2 regions of the Streptomyces sp. NPDC005574 genome follow, and region 2 is predicted to be linked to the other one. Evidence: predicted binding sites of a transcription regulator. Region 2 holds the regulator's gene; the other holds the start of a gene.
What was found. Region 2 encodes HrcA, which represses chaperone genes, less so after heat shock. Its sites were predicted from a motif close to TTNGCACTCNGNNNNNCNGAGTGCNAA; they were not measured.

Region 1: the regulator HrcA is predicted to act here: its motif matches at 1,695-1,721, upstream of groES (co-chaperone GroES).

What each region holds. Positions count from the first base shown of each region.
Region 1 is NZ_JBEXCW010000083.1:18,522-27,922, forward strand. Features, by position in the region: gene groL (chaperonin GroEL) at 1-1,125, opposite strand, end outside; gene groES (co-chaperone GroES) at 1,241-1,549, opposite strand; gene ABZT03_RS34030 (polysaccharide deacetylase family protein) at 1,926-2,756, opposite strand; gene ABZT03_RS34035 (polysaccharide deacetylase family protein) at 2,753-3,682, opposite strand; gene ABZT03_RS34040 (methyltransferase domain-containing protein) at 3,785-4,975, shown strand; gene ABZT03_RS34045 (cell wall-binding repeat-containing protein) at 4,953-7,001, opposite strand; gene ABZT03_RS34050 (sigma-70 family RNA polymerase sigma factor) at 7,190-8,416, opposite strand; gene ABZT03_RS34055 (YciI family protein) at 8,656-9,012, opposite strand; gene ABZT03_RS34060 (LCP family protein) at 9,282-9,401, opposite strand, start outside.
Region 2 is NZ_JBEXCW010000019.1:18,685-28,085, forward strand. Features, by position in the region: gene ABZT03_RS15430 (S41 family peptidase) at 1-1,383, opposite strand, end outside; gene ABZT03_RS15435 (hypothetical protein) at 1,430-1,927, opposite strand; gene ABZT03_RS15440 (VOC family protein) at 2,050-2,442, opposite strand; gene ABZT03_RS15445 (16S rRNA (uracil(1498)-N(3))-methyltransferase) at 2,460-3,209, opposite strand; gene ABZT03_RS15450 (nitronate monooxygenase) at 3,206-4,327, opposite strand; gene dnaJ (molecular chaperone DnaJ) at 4,426-5,559, opposite strand; gene hrcA (heat-inducible transcriptional repressor HrcA) at 5,560-6,576, opposite strand; gene ABZT03_RS15465 (MBL fold metallo-hydrolase) at 6,848-7,582, shown strand; gene ABZT03_RS15470 (DUF3097 domain-containing protein) at 7,616-8,479, shown strand; gene hemW (radical SAM family heme chaperone HemW) at 8,537-9,401, opposite strand, start outside.

The DNA.
Region 1 (9,401 bases), on a different contig from region 2:
GCCGCCGGCCAGCTTCGCGAGGCGCTCCTGGAGCTTCTCGCGGTCCCAGTCGGAGTCCGTGCTCTCGATCTCGGCCTTGATCTGGTTGACCCGGCCGTGGACTTCCTCGGTCTTGCCGGCACCGTCGACGATCGTGGTGTCGTCCTTGGTGATCGTGACGCGGCGGGCGGAGCCCAGCACGTCCAGGCCGACCTGGTCGAGCTTGAGGCCGACCTCCTCGGCCACGACCGTGGCGCCGGTGAGGATCGAGATGTCCTGCAGCATGGCCTTGCGGCGGTCACCGAAGCCCGGAGCCTTGACGGCGACCGCGTTGAAGGTGCCGCGGATCTTGTTCACGACGAGGGTGGAGAGTGCCTCGCCCTCGACGTCCTCGGCGATGATCAGCAGCGGCTTGGAGGCGTTGGTCTGGATGACCTTCTCCAGCAGCGGCAGCAGGTCCTGGATGGAGGAGATCTTGCCCTGCGTGATCAGGATGTACGGGTCGTCGAGGACGGCCTCCATACGCTCCTGGTCCGTCACGAAGTAGGGGGACAGGTAGCCCTTGTCGAAGGCCATGCCCTCGGTGAAGTCCAGCTCCAGGCCGAAGGTGTTGGACTCCTCGACGGTGATGACACCGTCCTTGCCGACCTTGTCCATCGCCTCGGCGATGAGCTCGCCGACCTGCGAGTCCTGGGCGGACAGCCCGGCCACGGCGGCGATGTCGGACTTCTCGTCGATGGGGCGCGCCGTGGCGAGCAGCTCGTCGGAGACGGCCTTGACCGCCGCGTCGATGCCCTTCTTCAGCAGCGCCGGGGAGGCACCCGCGGCAACGTTCTTCAGGCCCTCACGCACGAGCGCCTGGGCCAGCACGGTGGCGGTGGTGGTGCCGTCACCCGCGATGTCGTTGGTCTTGGTCGCCACCTCCTTCACCAGCTGCGCGCCGAGGTTCTCGTACGGGTCCTCGAGCTCGACCTCGCGGGCGATGGTGACGCCGTCGTTGGTGATGGTGGGGGCGCCGAACTTCTTGTCGATGACGACGTTGCGGCCCTTGGGGCCGATCGTCACCTTGACCGTGTCGGCAAGCTTGTTGACGCCGCGCTCGAGGGCGCGACGGGCGTCCTCGTCGAACTTCAGGATCTTCGCCATGGGAGCGTGAGCCCTCTCGGAAATCTAGGTGAAATGAGATGCGCCCCCGACGCCCGGCTCATGAGTGATCGCGGGGGCCAGGGGCGCAGCTCAATGCAGTGTGCTTCGAAGCGAACTACTTCTCGATGATCGCGAGGACGTCGCGAGCGGAGAGGACGAGGTACTCCTCGCCGTTGTACTTCACTTCGGTGCCGCCGTACTTGCTGTACAGCACGATGTCGCCGGTCTTCACGTCGAGCGGCAGGCGCTCGCCGTTCTCGAAGCGGCCCGGACCCACGGCAAGGACGACGCCCTCCTGGGGCTTCTCCTTGGCTGTGTCCGGGATGACCAGGCCAGAGGCGGTGGTCTGCTCGGCGTCGAGCGGCTGGACCACAATGCGGTCCTCGAGCGGCTTGATGGCAACCTTGGAGCTGGTGGTCGTCACGATCCGACCTCCCCCTTCGGAGATCTCACGGGGCTAACTGTCTGGGGTGGCGACCAGGTCGATCCGTCGTCGCGGGTGCCGGACCTGCCTGTCGCTGGTTGGCACTCTCCAGGGGGGAGTGCCAGGTCCGAGACTATGACCGGGATTAGCACTCGGTCAAGCGGAGTGCCAATTGCCGGCGGCGCGTGGCGTCGGTTTCTCGTGGGCGCGCGCCCCCTGGTGCCCCCTGTTCGGGTGTGCGTCGGTCGGGGGGCTGCCGCCCCCAGGCCCCCTCTTCGGCCCTCCGGGCCTCGCCTTCGGCCCCCCATGCCTCGTCCTCAAGCCGGACGGGCTGGATGGCCCGGACCAGTCACCAGGCATCAGGACCAGTCACCACTTACAGGTAGTCCTCCAGGCGGGCGACCGTCAGGCCCCGCTGCTGTGTCTCCCGCAGCAGGCGGGTGGTGCGGGCTCTGAGGCTGAGGTCCGTCGACTCGCCCGAGGCGACCGAGACGATGTCACCGGGCTGGAGGCGGGGCTCGCCCCGGGTGTACGTCAGGTCGCCGCCGCCCTCCACCGAGGCGCGCCAGCGGACGACCGCCGAGAGGCCGCAGTCGGCGGCGGCGCGCAGGGTGGTCGTGTCGTACGTGCCGTAGGGGGGCCGGAAGAAGCGGGGGCGGACGCCGAAGCGGGACTTCAGCTTGTCCTGCTGGCCGCAGATCTCGGCGCGCTGGCCGGCGTACGGCAGGCCGCGCAGGGCGGAGTGGTCGAGGGTGTGGTTCTGGACGGTCGCGCCGACCGCCTGGAGCCGCGCGAAGTGGCCGTAGCCCGGACCGACGACGCTGTCGGTGAGGAACAGGCTGACGGGGAGCCGCAGTTCACGCACCATGTCGACGAACCTCGGGTCCTGCTCGGCGCCGTCGTCGTAGGTGAGGAAGACGACCCGGTCGCGGGTGCGCACCCGGTCCACCACGGGCGGCAGGCCGGGGCCCGCCGTGCGGGCGGCGGGCAGCCGGGCGGGCACCCGGGGCGCGGGCGGCAGCGGGACCGCGAGGCCCCAGCGGCGGTACGCGGGCTCCCCCGGCGTGGCCGGTTCCCTCCGTACCCGCTGGGCCGCCTTCTTGCCGAGCCGCTCGATGGGATCGACGGACTGGGCGCAGCCGGCGAGCAGCGCCACCCCCAGCAGCCCGGCGGTCAGCGCGTGCCACGCCTGCCTGTGCCGGCTCACAGGTAGTCCTCCAGCCGGGCCACCGCGTAGCCCTTGGCGGTGACCTTGTCGAGGAAGCGGCGGACCATGTCGGGCATCGTGCCCTTCCAGTCGCGGGGGCCGCGGAAGTGGCTGAGGACGATGTCACCGGGGTGCAGGTCCTGGTCCCACTCGCGGTACTCCCAGTGGTCGACGAAGACCTCCTCGTCCCAGAGTGGGGCGTAGCGGATGCCGCAGGACCGGGCTGCGCGCAGGGTGTCGGCGTCGTAGTTGCCGTAGGGCGGGCGGAAGAGGGCCGGGCGCCTGCCGTACTGCTGCTCGATCACGTCCTGCATGCCGCAGATCTCGTGCTTCTGGCGGGCGTAGGACAGGGCCGGCAGGTAGAGGTGGTGCAGGGTGTGGTTGTTCAGGGTCACCCCCGAGCGCTGCATGCGGCCGAAGTAGCCGTAGTCCTTCCTGATCAGGAAGTCGCTGAGGAAGGCGGTGTACGGGATCTTCAGCTCGCTCGTCATGCGCAGGAACGCCGGGTCCTTCTCGGCGCCGTCGTCGAGGGTGAGGAAGACGACCTTCTGCCGGGTGGGGACGGTGGTGAAGACCGGGGGGAGGCGCAGGTCCTCGTGGTCGCGCACCTCGAAGCCCTTGCGGGTGGTGATCACCGGTTTCTCGGCGGGCGGCGCGGGGGCCGTGAGCGGGACCCGCGCCAGGCCCCAGCGCCTCGCGGCGGCGACCCGGGCGGCGTGCGCGGCGCTCAGCCGCTCGGCGTAGCCCTGGAGGGCGCGGGCCTGGGGCGCGTGCAGGGGCGGCTGTCCGTGCGCGGGCCGCACCCGGGGCGGGCCTCCCTGCGCGCAGCTCGCGGCGAGGGCGGTGACGGCGAGCACGGCGACCGTGCCGCGCACCCGGGATCGCAGAGCGGGCCGATTTTTGTAGTTTTGTCCTACTACTCGCATGGGACCGGATCTTCGCAGGTCAACACCCCCGCCCCCGTCCGACACCCCGGCTCGGGCGAGGGCCGGAGGCGGACCGTCCACCGACTGGCCCACAATGACCCGGTGAACGACCTCGACGCCCTCCGCACCCCCGAAGGCCGCGCCCTCCTCGACGAGGTGCGCGGCACCGATCCGGCGCGCGAACTCACCGTCGCCACCCGGCTGCGCCGCGAGCACCCCGCCGAGCTGGTGTCGGCGGCGCTCGGACAGGCGCGGCTGCGGCAGCGGGCGGCGGTGAAGTTCGGTGCCGAGGACGCGGAACGGATGTTCTTCACGCCGAACGGCGTCGAACAGTCCACCCGGACCAGCGTCGCCACCTACCGCGCCGACCGTCTCAAGGCGCTCGGCGTCACCTCCGTCGCCGACCTGTGCTGCGGCATCGGCGGGGACGCGATCGCGCTGGCCCGCGCCGGCATCCGGGTCCTCGCCGTGGACCGGGACCCGCTGACGGCGGCGACGGCGCGCGCGAACGCGGAGGCACTCGGGCTCACCGACCTGATCGAGGTGCTGGAGGCGGACGTCACCGAGGTGGACACGGCCGGCTGGGACGCCGTGTTCGTGGACCCCGGCCGGCGTGGCGGCCGGGGCCGGATCTTCGACCCGGAGGGGTACTCACCGCCGCTGTCCTGGGCGGTTCAGGCGGCCCGTGGGGCGCCGCACGCCGCCCTGAAGATCGCTCCCGGTATCCCGCACGAGGCGGTCCCGGCCGAGGCCGAGGCCGAGTGGATCTCCGACGGCGGGGACGTGAAGGAGGCGGTGCTGTGGTTCGGCACCGAGCCCGGCGCGGTGCGCGCGACCCTGCTGCCGGGACCCCGCGCGCTGCTCTCCGCCGGACTGCCCGATCCCGCCGTACGACCGGTGGGGCGCTACCTCTACGAGCCGGACGGCGCCGTCATCCGGTCCCATCTGGTGGCCGAGGTGGCGCGGCAACTCGACGGGGGCCTGGTCGACGAGACCATCGCGTACGTCACCGCCGACGAACTGCGGCCGACGCCGTACGCCACCGCGTACGAGATCACCGATCAACTGCCCTTCAGCGTCAAGAAGTTGAAGGCGCTGCTGCGGGAGCGGGAGGTCGGGGTGCTGACCGTGAAGAAGCGGGGGTCGGCGGTCGAACCGGAGGAACTGCGCAGGAAGGTCAAGCCGCGGGGGCGCAACGCGGCGACCGTGTTCCTGACCCGCGTCGCGGGCGCGCCGACCATGCTGGTGGGCGCGCCCGCGACCGCGTCCGCTACTGGCGGTGCGCCGTCCTGAGCGAGCCCAGGTGCGGCTCGGCGGCCACCGGACCGGACGTGACCGCGGTCGCCGGAGCGGCGCCGCCGTCCGCGCCCCGGGACAGCGCCTGCGCGCTCGTCACCGGAACGCCGTTGTAGTACGGCCGGTAGACGACCTGGCCGGAGCTCGCGCTGATCGAGGCGCCGGCCGTGTTCAGCGCGCCCGTGGTGACCGAGGCGGTGGGGCCGAACGCGATCACGGCCTGGGTGCCCGCGGACTCGCGCAGCAGGTAGCTCTTGACCTCACTCGACAGAGCCGGCCGCGAGGTCCACAGGATCGGGCCGTAGATGTTCATCGCCGAACCCGCGGAGACGCCGTCGCGCCACGAGCCGGTGTACGCGAGGGTCGCCTGGCCGGGCGTCGTCCACCAGAACTTGGCGACGGCCACCGACAGGCCCGCGTCGGTGCTCGCGGTGACCGGGTAGTAGTAGTACGTCGACGGCCAGCGGGAGAACGACGTGTGGGTCAGCGCGTACTTCGCGTCGGAACCGACCGCGATGACCATGGTCTTGGACGGGTTGAGGCCGTTGAGGTACGACTTCACCGACGCCGTCAGCTTCCGGCCGTTGGTGAGGACCAGGCCGCCCGTGCTGCTCGTCCCCTCGGCGCCGGCCGCCGCGGCGGCCGGCAGGGCCGCCTTGTAGTCGGTGCCGCTGGCCAGGAACACGTATTCGGGGCTGGTGCTCACGGACTTGGCCACCGCGACGGAGGTCGCGTAGCGGTCCGTGCCGGACAGCCGCTTGGGCACGTAGCCGAGGGCCTTCAGCTGCGTGGAGACGTGCGTGGAGACGATGGACGCGCCGCCCACGAGGTAGACGTTGGCGCCCTTCTTGAGCATGCGCTTCAGCTCGTTCTTCACCGCGGTCGACAGACCCGACTTCGGGGTCATCAGCACCGGGCCCCGCTTCTTGCCGGCCAGCGCGGGCGCGGTCAGCGAGTACGCGGCGTCGTCCCGGTCGACCAGCACCGCGGACTTGGCGTTCAGCAGGCCGGGCTGGCTGTGGCCCAGCGTGTTCCAGCTCCAGCGGGAGGAGGCGATGTCGGTGGCGTAGCTGTCGGCGCCCCAGACCCGGGCGGCGCTGTTCTTGCGCAGCGGCTGCCAGCTGGGGTTGTCACTGAAGAACTCCCCCTGGGTGTCCGCGACCTTGGTCAGCTCGCCGGTGGCCACGTCGGCGTACTCGATGGTGTGCACGTCGCCGCTGCCCGACCCGGTGTGGGCGTCGAAGACGATCCGGGTGCCGGTCGGCGACCAGGACGGGTTGGCGTACCGACGCGGGCCCGTGGTCAGCTGCTTGACGCCGGTGCCGTCGGCGTTCGCCGTGAACACCTGGTCGTTGCCGTCGGCGTCCTTGCGGACGAAGGACAGCCTGGTGCCGTCGGGCGACCAGTCCGGCTGCTCCGCGTCGGCCAGGACCCGCTTGACCTTCTTCGTCGTCGCGTCGTAGGTGTACACGCCGGCGTTGTCGTAGCAGCCGTAGTGGACGTTGCGCTGGAAGGCGACCAGTCCCGACGGGCTGACGGTCGGGTGGGTGTCGCAGACCGTGTCGGGTTCCAGGGCGTCGGTGAGCAGCGGCCGGGCCGCCCACGAGCCGTCCGAGGGGCCGTAGACGAGCTGGCCGGCGGTGGAGAAGACGACGTACCGGCCGTCCCAGCCGTAGGCCAGGTCCTCGTACGCGCCGCTGGCGCGCACGCCCTCGGCCCAGGGCAGGGTGATCTTCGAGGAGCCGCCGGGACGGAAGCTGCGGATCTGGCCCGCGCTGGAGATCAGCCGGCTGCCGTCCGGCGCCCAGGCGGCGTGGTCGCCGCCCACGTTCGGGATCGCGGTGGCCTTGCCGGTCGCCGGGTCGATCAGCGTGCCGCCGTCGACGAGGATCCTGCCCTCGGTGCCGGGCCAGGACCCGGCGTCGTCGGCGACGGCACCCGGAGCGGTGGCCAGGGTGCCCACCGCGGCGAGCACCGCCGCGGTCGCGAGCGCCGCGGCACGGCGGCGCGTGAAGAGTCTCAAAACTCGATCCCCCCAGGATCAGTGAATCGCTGGATCACGTGACGTGACCTCGGAAGTGCCGCGCGCGGGCCGGGTCGGCACGTTCCCCCCGTCGACCTCACAGCCGTACCACAGCGGCCGGATCACTGTAGTGCCCAACGAGCCACTGTGGGAACAGAGTTACGAGTGAACAACTGACCGATCGCGGGTCACGGACCGCACTCCGCCGCCCGGGCCAGCAGCAACTCCCGCTCCCGTACGTTGCGCGCGAGACCCGCGGCCCGGACGAACTCCTCGCGGGCCTCGCCCCCGCGCCCGAGCCGGGCCAGCAGGTCGCCCCGCACACTCGGCAGCAAGTGGTACTCACGCAGGGCCGGTTCGGCCGTCAGGGCGTCCACGATCTCCAGCGCCGGGGCGGGTCCGTGCGCCATCGACACGGCGACGGCGCGGTTCAGCTCGACCACCGGGGACGGGGCGCGGGCCGCGAGCAGGGCGTAGAGGGTGGCGATCCTCGGCCAGTCGGTCTCCTCGTAGGAGTACGCGAGCGCGTGGCAGGCGGCGATGGCGGCCTGGAGGGCGTACGGCCCCGGGACGCCGGTCGCGGCGGCCGTGGCGCGATCGAGGGCGGTGATGCCGCGGCCGATGAGCATGCGGTTCCAGCGGCGCCGGTTCTGGTCCCGGAGCAGGACGGGCTCGCCGCCGCGGCCGGTGCGGGCGGCGGACCGGGAGGTCTGGAACTCCAGGAGCGAGACCAGGCCGTGCACCTCCGCCTCCTTCGGCATCAGTCCGGCGAGCACCCGGGCCAGCCGCAGGGCGTCCTCGCAGAGCGACGGCCGCAGCCAGTCGTCGCCGGCCGTCGCCGCGTAACCCTCGTTGAAGATCAGGTAGATGACGTCCAGGACGGACCCGAGACGCGCCTCGCGGTCGGGCCCGTAGGGCACCTCGAACGCCACGTTCCGCGTCGCCAGGGTCCGCTTCGCGCGCACGATCCGCTGGGCGACCGTCGCCTCCGGGACCAGGAACGCGCGGGCGATCTCGGTCGTCGTGAGACCGCCCAGCAGGCGCAGGGTGAGCGCGCCGCGCGCCTCCGGCGACAGCACGGGGTGGCAGGCGGTGAAGACCAGCCGGAGCAGGTCGTCGTCGATGTCGTCGGGATCGGCGGGCTCCTCGGGCGGCGCCGCGGTCTCCAGGCGGCGGCCGATCTCCTGGAGCTTGCGCGCGTAGTTCTCCCGGCGCCGGATCAGGTCGACCGCGCGGTGCCGGGCGGCGGCCATGAGCCAGGCGCCCGGGTTGTCCGGCACCCCGTCCCGCGGCCACTGCTCCAAGGCGGCCACCAGCGCGTCCTGCGCGAGTTCCTCGGCGATACCGACGTCCCGGACGATCCGGGCGACGCCGGCGATGATGCGCGGCGACTCGATCCGGAAGACGGTCTCCACGGTGCGACGGGCGTCGGCGGAGGCGTCACCTGGGCCGCCGGTGCGGGGCTCGCCCGTGCGGCCGCTGTGGGGTGCCGCCGCCCCGGTGGGGGCGGGCGTCCGGTCCGTGGCGTCCGTGGCGTCCGTGGCGTCCGTGATGCCTGCGGCGTCCGTCGGGGCTTCGGGGGGCAGGTCTGCGGAGGGCTGTGGGGTCACAGCCCTCCATGCAACACCCCCGGCGGCCCCGGACCAAGGAGGGCTCAGCCCTCCATGACCTCCCGCACCTCACAGGTCACCGTCCAGTGCTCCTCGTGCACCTTCAGGAACCTCTTCGTCCACTCGATCGCCTCGGCCATGTCCTTGGCCTGGACGAGGGCGTACCCGCCGACGACCTCCTTGGACTCGGTGAAGGGCCCGTCGGTCACGGACAGCTGTCCGCCCTCGTAGTGCACCCGGGTGCCCTGGGCCGACGGAGTGAGACCGGCGGTGTCGAGCAGGACCCCCGCCTTCGTCATCTCCTCGATCAGCTCGCCCATCCGCTGCATCAGCGCGTCGCTGGGGCCCTCGGCGGGGGCGGCCGACTCGTCGATACGGATCATGGAGAGATAGCGCGGCATGATGGCTCCTCGTGTCCTGTGCGGCCGGTTCCTTCCGGCCTCTCACCCCTGCGTCGAACGGGGGACACCGGGATCGACACGCGGGCCGACATCCGCCGAGGTTTTTTTGGCTCCCCCGTCGGCGCCGGAGCGGACGCGGTCGGCACGGCGGCCTCCGGCGCGCGGTCGGCGCAGCGACCTCCAGCGCGCGGTCAGCGCAGCGACCTCCAGCGCGCGGTCAGCGCAGCGACCTCCAGCGCGCGGTCAGCGCAGCGACTTCCAGCGCGCGGTCAGCGCAGCGACTTCCACAGGTCGCTCGCCTCGGGTTCGTCGGCGACCACCCGGTTGTGGTCCGAGGGCGCCTGCACCACCGGCATGGTCACCGTGGTGACCTCGTCGGCCGACAGGCC
Region 2 (9,401 bases):
CTCGGTGACCGACAGGTCGGTGGTGTTGGCGAGCCGCAGCTGACGCAGCGGGTCGGTGCCGGGGTGCGACCAGGCCAGCCAGGCGGAGTCGGGTGAGAAGACCAGCCCGGAGACGTCACCGTCCTCGCTGCGGTCGACGTCGCGGACCTCGCCGGTCTCGCGTTCGACGAGCAGGACGCGGCCGTCGTGCGCGGCGACGGCGGCGCGGCTGCCGTCGGGCGCCATGGCGAGGCCGAGCACCCGGCCGAGCAGCCCGGCGGCGAGGCGGCGCGGGGTCGCGCCGGGCGCGAGTCCGGTGGCGGGCGCGAACTCCAGGGCGTCCTCGCCCTCCGCGTCCGTCACCCACACCACCCACTCCTCGCCGTCGGCGCGGAAGGTGCGCGGCAGCCGGGCCCGTACGCCGGGCTGCGCGGCGAGGGCGCGGGCCGGTCCGGCGCGGTGGGTGACCCAGTGGACGGCGCCGCGGACGGCGACCGCGCTGCCGCGCGCGGTGTGGTCGGGGGCGGCGGAGCCGAACCAGCGGGCGGCGTTCACCGGGAACGGCTGGCGGTCGGTGCGCGGGCCGCCGAGCCGGATGTCCAGTCTGCGGGGCTCGGCGCCGTCGAGGTCGTCGAGCAGCCACAGTTCACCCGCGGAGGAGTACACGACGCGGGTGCCGTCACCGGCCGCGTGGCGGGCGTAATAGCCGTCGAGGGGAGTGTGCCGCCGCAGGTCGGAGCCGTCGGCGAGGGAGGAGTACAGCGCGCCGACGCCCTCGTGGTCGGACAGGAACCCGATCCGGTCCCCCGCCCACACCGGGTACTCGATGTTCCCGTCGAGGTCGGCGTGCAGCCGGACGAACTCGCCCTGGCCGTCGTGGTCGATCCACAACTTGCCCGCGGTGCCGCCCCGGTAGCGCTTCCACCAGGCGGCCTCGCGTCCCATGGGCGCGGACAGCAGCACCGTGGCGGGCCCGTCCGCGACGTCTCCGACGGGGCCGTAGGGCAGGGTGGTGGCCGGTCCTCCGTCGAGCGGGACGGCGCGCGCCCAGGTCCGGCGCAGGCTGGGCTGGCCGTGGGTGGTGATCGCGAGGACCTGTCCGTCCGGGGTCCAGCCGCGCACCTGGGTCCTGCCGCTGCCCCAGTACGTCAGGCGCCGGGACGGCCCGCCGTCGACCGGGGCGATGTGCACCTCGGGGGCGCCGTCGCGGACGGAGGTCCAGGCGACGGTCGTGCCGTCGGGGGAGATCCGGGGCTGGGTGACCGGCACGTTGTCGGCGCTGACCCGCCAGGCGCGGCCCCCGTCGAGGGGGGCCAGCCAGACGTCGTCCTCGGCGGTGAAGGCGACCAACTCGCCGTGCGGGTGCGGAAAGCGGAGGTAGGAAGGTGTGGGCGACTGTGTCACCCGGTCACCCTATGCAGCGGCCGCCCGCCGCGCACGGGGAAACGGATCACTTCCCCTCGACGGGACGGCACCGCGGATCGGTCTGGCACCAGATGGTCCGGGTGACGGTCACCGTGGTGGTGGGTCCCCGCTGTCCGGGGTTGTCGACGCGGGGCGCGGTCGTGGCGTCGCAGTTGCCGAGCCCGTCGACGTGGAAGCGCACCCTGCCGCCCACCTTGGCGGTCAGATCGCCGCGCACGCAGGCGCCGTTGACGGCGTGGGTGACCTTGCCGGTGACGGTGATGTCCTGCCCGTCGCCGGTCTCGCCCTTGCAGTCGACGCTCGCGACGGTCCGCTCGGTCGCCGAGGGCGCGGTGGAGGCCGACGCGTGGCCGTCGTAGGAGGCGGTGCAGGTGAGCCAGCGGACGTCGACGTTCTGCCGCTCCAGCCGCTTGGTCGCGGTCTGGTCGGTGGTGAACGCCACGCTCGCGGAGCTCAGTCCGTTCGGGTCGCAGGCGGCCGCGCCGCCCACCGCGACGACCGCGAACACGGCCGCCGCTGCCATCCGTCGGCCCCGCGGCCGACGCCAGTTGCGTCTCAAAGCCCCCATGGAAGGCAGCCTGCCACCGACCCCGCCGTCGCGGAAGGGCGCATACGGCCACTCACGCGCCCGCGTGCGCCCCGCTGTCAGCCGCGCAGCAGCAGCCACTCCTGGAGTTCCACGAGGTTGCCCTCGGGGTCCTTGAGGTGGGCGACGCGCATCCGGTCCGTCATGTGGTCCGGGCCGTGCAGCAGGGTCGCGCCACGGGTCGCGAGGTCCGCGCAGTAGCCGTCGAGGTCGTCGACGCGCAGCACGACCAGGGAGCGGTGGCCGCTCGCCGCGTCGCCGAGTTCGCCCAGCACCTCGGCCATCATCGCCCGGTCCTGCAGCGCGATGCCCGCCGAGCCGGCCGCGGGGCTGAACTTCTCGTACGGCCCGTCCGCGGCCCCCGACTGCGGCCGCAGGCCGAGGACTTCGGCGTAGAAGCGGTAGCAGGCGGGGAAGTCGGTGACGAGCAGGCGTACTTGGGCGAGTTCCACGATCGGCTCTCCGGGGGTCAGGACCAGCGGCCGGTGCGGCCGAGGAGCAGGGCGGTGGCCGCCGTGCCGGCGGTCGAGGTGCGCAGCACGGAGGGGCCGAGCCGGTACGCCTTCGCGCCGGCCTGCTCGAACAGTGCCAGTTCCTCGGGCGAGACACCGCCCTCGGGCCCGACGACCAGCACGATCTCGCCCGTGGCGGGCAGTTCGGCCGTCGCGAGCGGCTCGCTGCCGTAGTCGCGGTCCTCGTGCAGTACGGCGGCGAGGTCGGCCGTGGCGAGAAGTGCCGCCACCTGCTTGCTCGTCGAGGCGTCCGCGACCTCGGGGAAGCGGACCCGGCGGGACTGCTTGCCGGCCTCCCGCGCGGTGGCCCGCCACTTGGCGAGGGCCTTCAGCCCGCGTTCGCCCCGCCACTGGGTGACGCAGCGGGAGGCGGCCCACGGCACGATCGCGTCGACGCCGGTCTCGGTCATCGTCTCCACGGCCAGCTCGCCCCGGTCCCCCTTGGGCAGCGCCTGGACGACGGTGATCCGGGGCCGCGGCGCGGGCTCCTCCCGCACGCCGGTCAGCCGCAGGACCAGCCGGTCCTTGCCCTCGGCGGCGGTCACCTCGCCCTCGGCCCACCGGCCGGCGCCGTCGGTGAGGACGACGGCCTCCCCCGCGCGCAGCCGCTTCACGGACACGGCGTGCCGTCCCTCGGGGCCGTCGAGGACGTACGGTCCGCCGTCTCCCGGCGGGAGGGCCTCGACCACGAACACCGGGGCGGTCATCGGTCCGTGCCCTCGGCCGGGAACACCGACAACGCTGTCCTGGCGGCGTCGAGTTCGGCGGCCAGCACCTCGACGAGCCGCCCGGCGGGCAGCTCGCGGGCCATCCGGTGGCCCTGCCCGGCCCACAGCGCCATGCCCTGCGCGTCACCGGCCTTGGCGGCCGCCTTGCGCAGCGGGGAGGTCAGGTGGTGGATCTCGGGATAGGCGGCGGGCGCGTACGGGCCGTGCTCGCGCATGAACCGGTTGACCAGGCCGCGGGCCGGCCGGCCGGAGAAAGCGCGGGTCAGCTCGGTGCGCACGAACAGCGGGTTGGTCAGCGCCTGCTTGTGCACGGCGTGCGCGCCGGACTCGGGGGTGGCGAGGAAGGCCGTGCCGAGCTGGGCCGCGTGGGCGCCCGCGGCGAGCACGGCGGCGATCTGGCTGCCGCGCATGATGCCGCCGGCGGCGACGACCGGCAGGTCCACGCTCTCGCTCACCTGGGCGACCAGCGACAGCAGTCCGATGCCGGAGCCGTCGGCCTCCGGGTCGTCGCGGTGGGTGCCCTGGTGGCCGCCCGCCTCCACGCCCTGCGCTATCACCGCGTCGGCGCCCGCCCGCTGCACGGCGAGGGCCTCCTCCACGGTGGTCGCGGTGGCCAGGGTCAGGGTGCCGGCGCGGCGCAGGGCCTCCAGGGTGTCGGGGCCGGGCACGCCGAAGTGGAAGGAGACCGCCGGCACCGGGTTGTCCAGCAGTACGGCGAGTTTGGCGTCGTAGCCGTCGTCGCGGCCGCTGTCGGGGTCGCCGAGCTCGGTGTCGTACCAGGTGGCCTCGCCGGCCAGCTGGTGGGCGTAGACGTCCACGGTCGCCGGCGCGGGGGGCGCGGTGCCGGCCGGGCCGCCCGCGCCGGCCCGGGACTCCGGCTGCGGCATGAAGAGGTTCACGCCGAACGGCCGGCCGGTGAGCCCCCGCACCTGCTTGATGTCCTGGTACATCCCGTCCGCCGTCTTGTACCCGGCGGCCAGGAAGCCCAGCCCGCCCGCCTCGGACACGGCGGCGGCGAGCTGCGGGACGGAGACGCCGCCCGCCATGGGAGCCTGCACGATCGGATGGGGGCAGAGATCGGTCAGTGCGGTGGACATGACGGCATGTTGTCACGCCCGCCGGACAAGTCCGAATCCGCCGGCCGCCCGGCACGGGCCGTCGGCGGCGCCGGGCGGAGGGTCTCACCCAGCGCCCGTCACCGCCCGTTGAAGGCGTCCTTGAGCCGGGAGAACAGCCCCTGCTGACCGGGCTGGAACTGCCCGGTGGGCCGCTCCTCGCCGCGCAGCTTGGCGAGCTCCCGCAGCAGTCGCTCCTGCTCCGGGTCCAGCTTGCTCGGGGTCATGACCTCGACGTGCACGATCAGGTCGCCGCGGCCGCCGCCCCGCAGGTGCGTGATACCCCGGGCGTGCAGCGGGATCGACTGGCCGGACTGGGTGCCCGGACGGATGTCGACCTCCTCCATCCCGTCGAGGGTCTCCAGCGGCACCTTGGTGCCGAGGGAGGCCGCCGTCATCGGGATGGTGACCGTGCAGTGCAGGTCGTCGCCGCGCCGCTGGAAGGTGGAGTGCGGCAACTCGTGGATCTCGACGTAGAGGTCGCCGGCGGGACCGCCGCCGGGGCCGACCTCGCCCTCGCCCGCGAGCTGGATGCGGGTGCCGTTGTCGACACCGGCGGGGATCTTCACGGTCAGCGTCCGGCGCGAGCGCACCCGTCCGTCGCCCGCGCACTCCGGGCACGGGGTGGGGACCACGGTGCCGAAACCCTGGCACTGCGGGCACGGCCGCGAGGTCATGACCTGGCCGAGGAAGGACCGAGTGACCTGCGACACCTCACCGCGTCCGCGGCACATGTCGCACGTCTGGGCGGAGGTGCCCGGCGCCGCGCCCTCACCGTTGCAGGTGGTGCAGACGATCGCCGTGTCGACCTGGATGTCCTTCGTGGTGCCGAAGGCCGCCTCGTCGAGCTCGATCTCCAGCCGGATCATCGCGTCCTGGCCGCGCCGGGTGCGTGAGCGCGGGCCCCGCTGCGACGCCGTACCGAAGAACGCGTCCATGATGTCCGAGAAGTTCCCGAAGCCGCCGGCCCCGAAGCCGCCCGCGCCGCCGCCGGCCTGCGAGAGCGGGTCGCCGCCGAGGTCGTAGACCTGCTTCTTCTGCGGGTCCGACAACACCTCGTAGGCGGCGTTGATCTCCTTGAACCGCTCCTGGGTCTTCGGGTCCGGATTGACGTCCGGGTGCAGCTCGCGCGCGAGCCGCCGGAAGGCCTTCTTGATCTCTTCCTGCGACGCGTCGCGGCGCACGCCGAGAACGGCGTAGTAGTCCGTGGCCACTTACGACTCCGCCAGGATCTGTCCGACGTACCGTGCCACTGCGCGTACCGCTCCCATCGTTCCCGGGTAATCCATGCGGGTCGGTCCGACCACGCCGAGCTTGGCTACTGCCTCGCCGCCCGAACCGTAACCGACCGACACCACAGAAGTGGAGTTGAGTCCCTCATAGGCGTTCTCGTGACCGATGCGTACGGTCATGCCCGAATCCCCCGCCTCACCCAGCAACTTGAGAAGCACGACCTGCTCCTCCAGTGCCTCCAGCACCGGCCGGATGGTGAGGGGGAAGTCATGTCCGAAGCGGGTCAGATTGGCGGTGCCGCCGATCATCAGCCGCTCCTCGTTCTCCTCGACAAGCGTCTCCAGGAGGGTGGAGAGCACCGTGGTGACCGTACCGCGGTCCTCGATGTCGAACGCCTCCGGCAGGTCCTCCACGAGGCGCGGGACGTCGCTGAAGCGGCGGCCGGCGACCCGGCTGTTGAGCCGGGCCCGCAGATCCGCGAGCGACGCCTCCCCGAAGGGCGCGGGTGCGTCCACCATCCGCTGCTCGACCCGGCCCGTGTCCGTGATCAGCACGAGCATCAGACGCGCGGGGGCCAGCGCGAGCAGTTCCACGTGCCGCACCGTCGAGCGGGTCAGCGAGGGGTACTGCACGACGGCGACCTGCCGGGTGAGCTGGGCGAGCAGCCGCACGGTGCGCGCCACGACGTCGTCGAGGTCGACCGCGCCGTCGAGGAAGTTCTGGATGGCGCGCCGCTCGGGCGCGGTCATCGGCTTCACGCCCGCGAGCTTGTCGACGAACAGCCGGTAGCCCTTGTCGGTGGGGATGCGCCCGGCGCTGGTGTGCGGCTGGGCGATGTACCCCTCGTCCTCCAGGGCCGCCATGTCGTTGCGCACGGTCGCCGGGGAGACGCCGAGGCTGTGCCGCTCGGTGAGCGCCTTGGAACCGACCGGCTCCTCGGTGCCCACGTAGTCCTGGACGATGGCGCGCAGCACCCGGAGCCTGCGTTCACTCAGCACCGCGCTCACCTCCAGACGTCGTCCCCCGGGCCCTGCTCCTGGCACTCTGTCCGTCCGAGTGCCAGCACTGACCCGCCCAGTGTACGGCCGGGGGGTGCACCCCGGGCAAGGCCGGTCGCACCGCTCGCCGCCGGCACCCCGGCTCACGACCGGCCACTCCTGTCACCTGCCCGGCGAGAGCCGCCGGACACCGCCCGGAACGTGTCGAAAAAGTCCCGGCGTTCGCCCGCGGGACGGCCGCGACCTGTGTGACACGGCCTAGCGTCGCGGTATGACGGTGACTTGGGAAGAGCTCGGGTGGGAGCGGCTGGCGGCCGGGGTCGGGCGGTGCAGGCTGCCGGGCTGGGACTGCACGGCCGGGCTGGTCGTCGGGGCGGACGCGGTCCTGTTGGTGGACGCCGGGTCCGCTCTCGCGGAGGGCGCGCTGCTGCGGGCGCGGGCGAAGGAGCTGGCCGGCCGGGATGTGACCCATCTCGCGCTCACCCATCCCCACTTCGACCACGTCTTCGGGGCGGCGGCGTTCCCGGACGTGGAGGTGTTCGGCGCGGCCGGCTTCGACGCGGTGACCGGGCCGGCCGGCCGGGAGGAGCTGCGCGCGGACGCGGTGCGCAACGGGCTGGGCGAAGGGACGGCGGGCGAGGCCGCGGACGCGCTCACCCCGCCCGGGCACCTCGTGCGCGGTGAGCGGACCCTCGACCTGGGCGGCAGGCAGGTGCTGCTGGCGGACGCGGGTCCCGGCCACACCGCGCACGACCTGGCGGTGGTGGTGCCGGGCGACCCGCGGGTGGTGTTCTGCGGCGACCTGGTCGAGGAGTCCGGTGAGCCGCAGGCCGGCCCGGACGCCGTACCCGCCCGGTGGCCCGCCGCCCTCGACCGGCTGCTCGCCCTCGGCGGCGCGGACGCCCTGTACGTGCCGGGCCACGGGGCCGTGGTGGACGCGGTGTTCGTACGGGCGCAGCGGGACGCCCTGGCGGCCCGCTTCGGCGTGTCGCGGGGACCCTCGTAGGGCCGCCCGGGCGCTTCTCCTATCGTCATCCGAATGCTCCCACCCGTCTCCCGCCACCGCCCCTCCAACGAGGGCGCTCCGGGCCCGCAGCGCCGTCTGTACTCTCCGGACCTGACCCCGCCGTGGAAGAAGCCCAAGCCTGTGCCCGAGGTGGCGGCGGAGCCGGGTCTCGTGGTGGAGGAGCCGGGCACCGGCTTCTGCGGCGCGGTGGTCCGCTGCGAGGCCGGCACGGTCACCCTGGAGGACCGCTTCGGCAAGCACCGCGTCTTCCCCATGGAACCGCGCGGCTTCCTGCTGGAGGGCCGCCCGGTGACGCTCGTCCGGCCCACCGGACAGGCTCCGGTACGGCCCACCCGCACCGCGTCCGGTTCGGTCGCCGTCCCCGGCGCACGCGCGCGCGTGGCCCGCGCCGGGCGCATCTACGTCGAGGGCCGGCACGACGCCGAACTGGTCGAACGGGTGTGGGGCGACGACCTGCGCATCGAGGGCGTGGTGGTCGAGTACCTGGAGGGCGTCGACGACCTGCCCGCCATCGTGGCCGAGTTCGCGCCGGGGCCCGACGCCCGACTCGGCGTGCTGGTGGACCACCTGGTGCCGGGCAGCAAGGAGTCCCGGATCGCCGCGTCCGTGACCAGCGACCACGCGCTGGTCGTCGGCCACCCCTACATCGACGTCTGGGAGGCGGTGAAGCCGTCGGCCGTCGGCATCGCGGCCTGGCCCCGCGTCCCGCGCGGCCAGGACTGGAAGACGGGCGTGTGCCGGGCGCTGAGCTGGCCCGAGAACACGGGCGCGGCCTGGCAGCACATCCTGTCGCGGGTCCACTCCTACCGGGACCTGGAGCCGGAGCTGCTGGGCCGGGTCGAAGAACTCATCGACTTCGTGACGGCGGACGCCTGACCGTGACGGCGGACGCCTGACGGAGACGCGGGGCCGCGCCGGGCCGCAGGGCGCGGGTCAGTCGACCAGGTCCCTGACCACCGCGTCCGCCAGCAGCCGTCCCCGCAGGGTGAGCACCGCCGCTCCCTCGTCGTAGGGCCGTCGCTGGAGGAGTCCGTCGGACAGCGCCCGGCCCGCCGCGGCGAGCCCCGCCTCGCGCAGCAGCGACAGGGGCACGCCCTCCCGCAGCCGCAGTTCCAGCAGGATCCGCTCCACCCGGCGGTCCTCCGCGGAGAGGATCTCCCGCCCGGCGCCGGGTGAGCGCCCCGACGCGAGCGCCGCCGCGTACGCCCCGGGGTGTTTCACGTTCCACCAGCGCACGCCGCCCACGTGGCTGTGGGCTCCGGGGCCCGCGCCCCACCAGTCGGCGCCGCGCCAGTAGAGCTCGTTGTGCAGGCAGCGGCCCGCGTCCGAGGTGGCCCAGTTCGACACCTCGTACCAGTCGTAGCCCGCCGCCGACAGCAGTTCCTCGGCGATCAGGTAGCGGTCGGCGTGCACGTCGTCGTCCGTCATGGGCACCTCGCCCCGGCGGATACGGCGGGCCAGCTGAGTGCCCTCCTCGACGATCAGGGCGTACGCCGAGACGTGGTCGGGACCGGCGCCGAGCGCCGCCTCGAGCGAGGCCCGCCAGTCGTCGTCGGACTCGCCGGGGGTGCCGTAGATCAGGTCGAGGTTGACGTGCGCGAAGCCCGCCGCGCGGGCCTCCGCCACGCAGGCCTCGGGGCGGCCCGGGGTGTGCGTGCGGTCCAGCACCTTCAGGACGTGCTGCCGCGCGCTCTGCATGCCGAAGGAGATCCGGTTGAAGCCGCCGTGCCGCAGGGCCGCGAGATACGCCGGGTCGACCGACTCCGGGTTCGCCTCCGTCGTCACCTCCGCGTCCTGT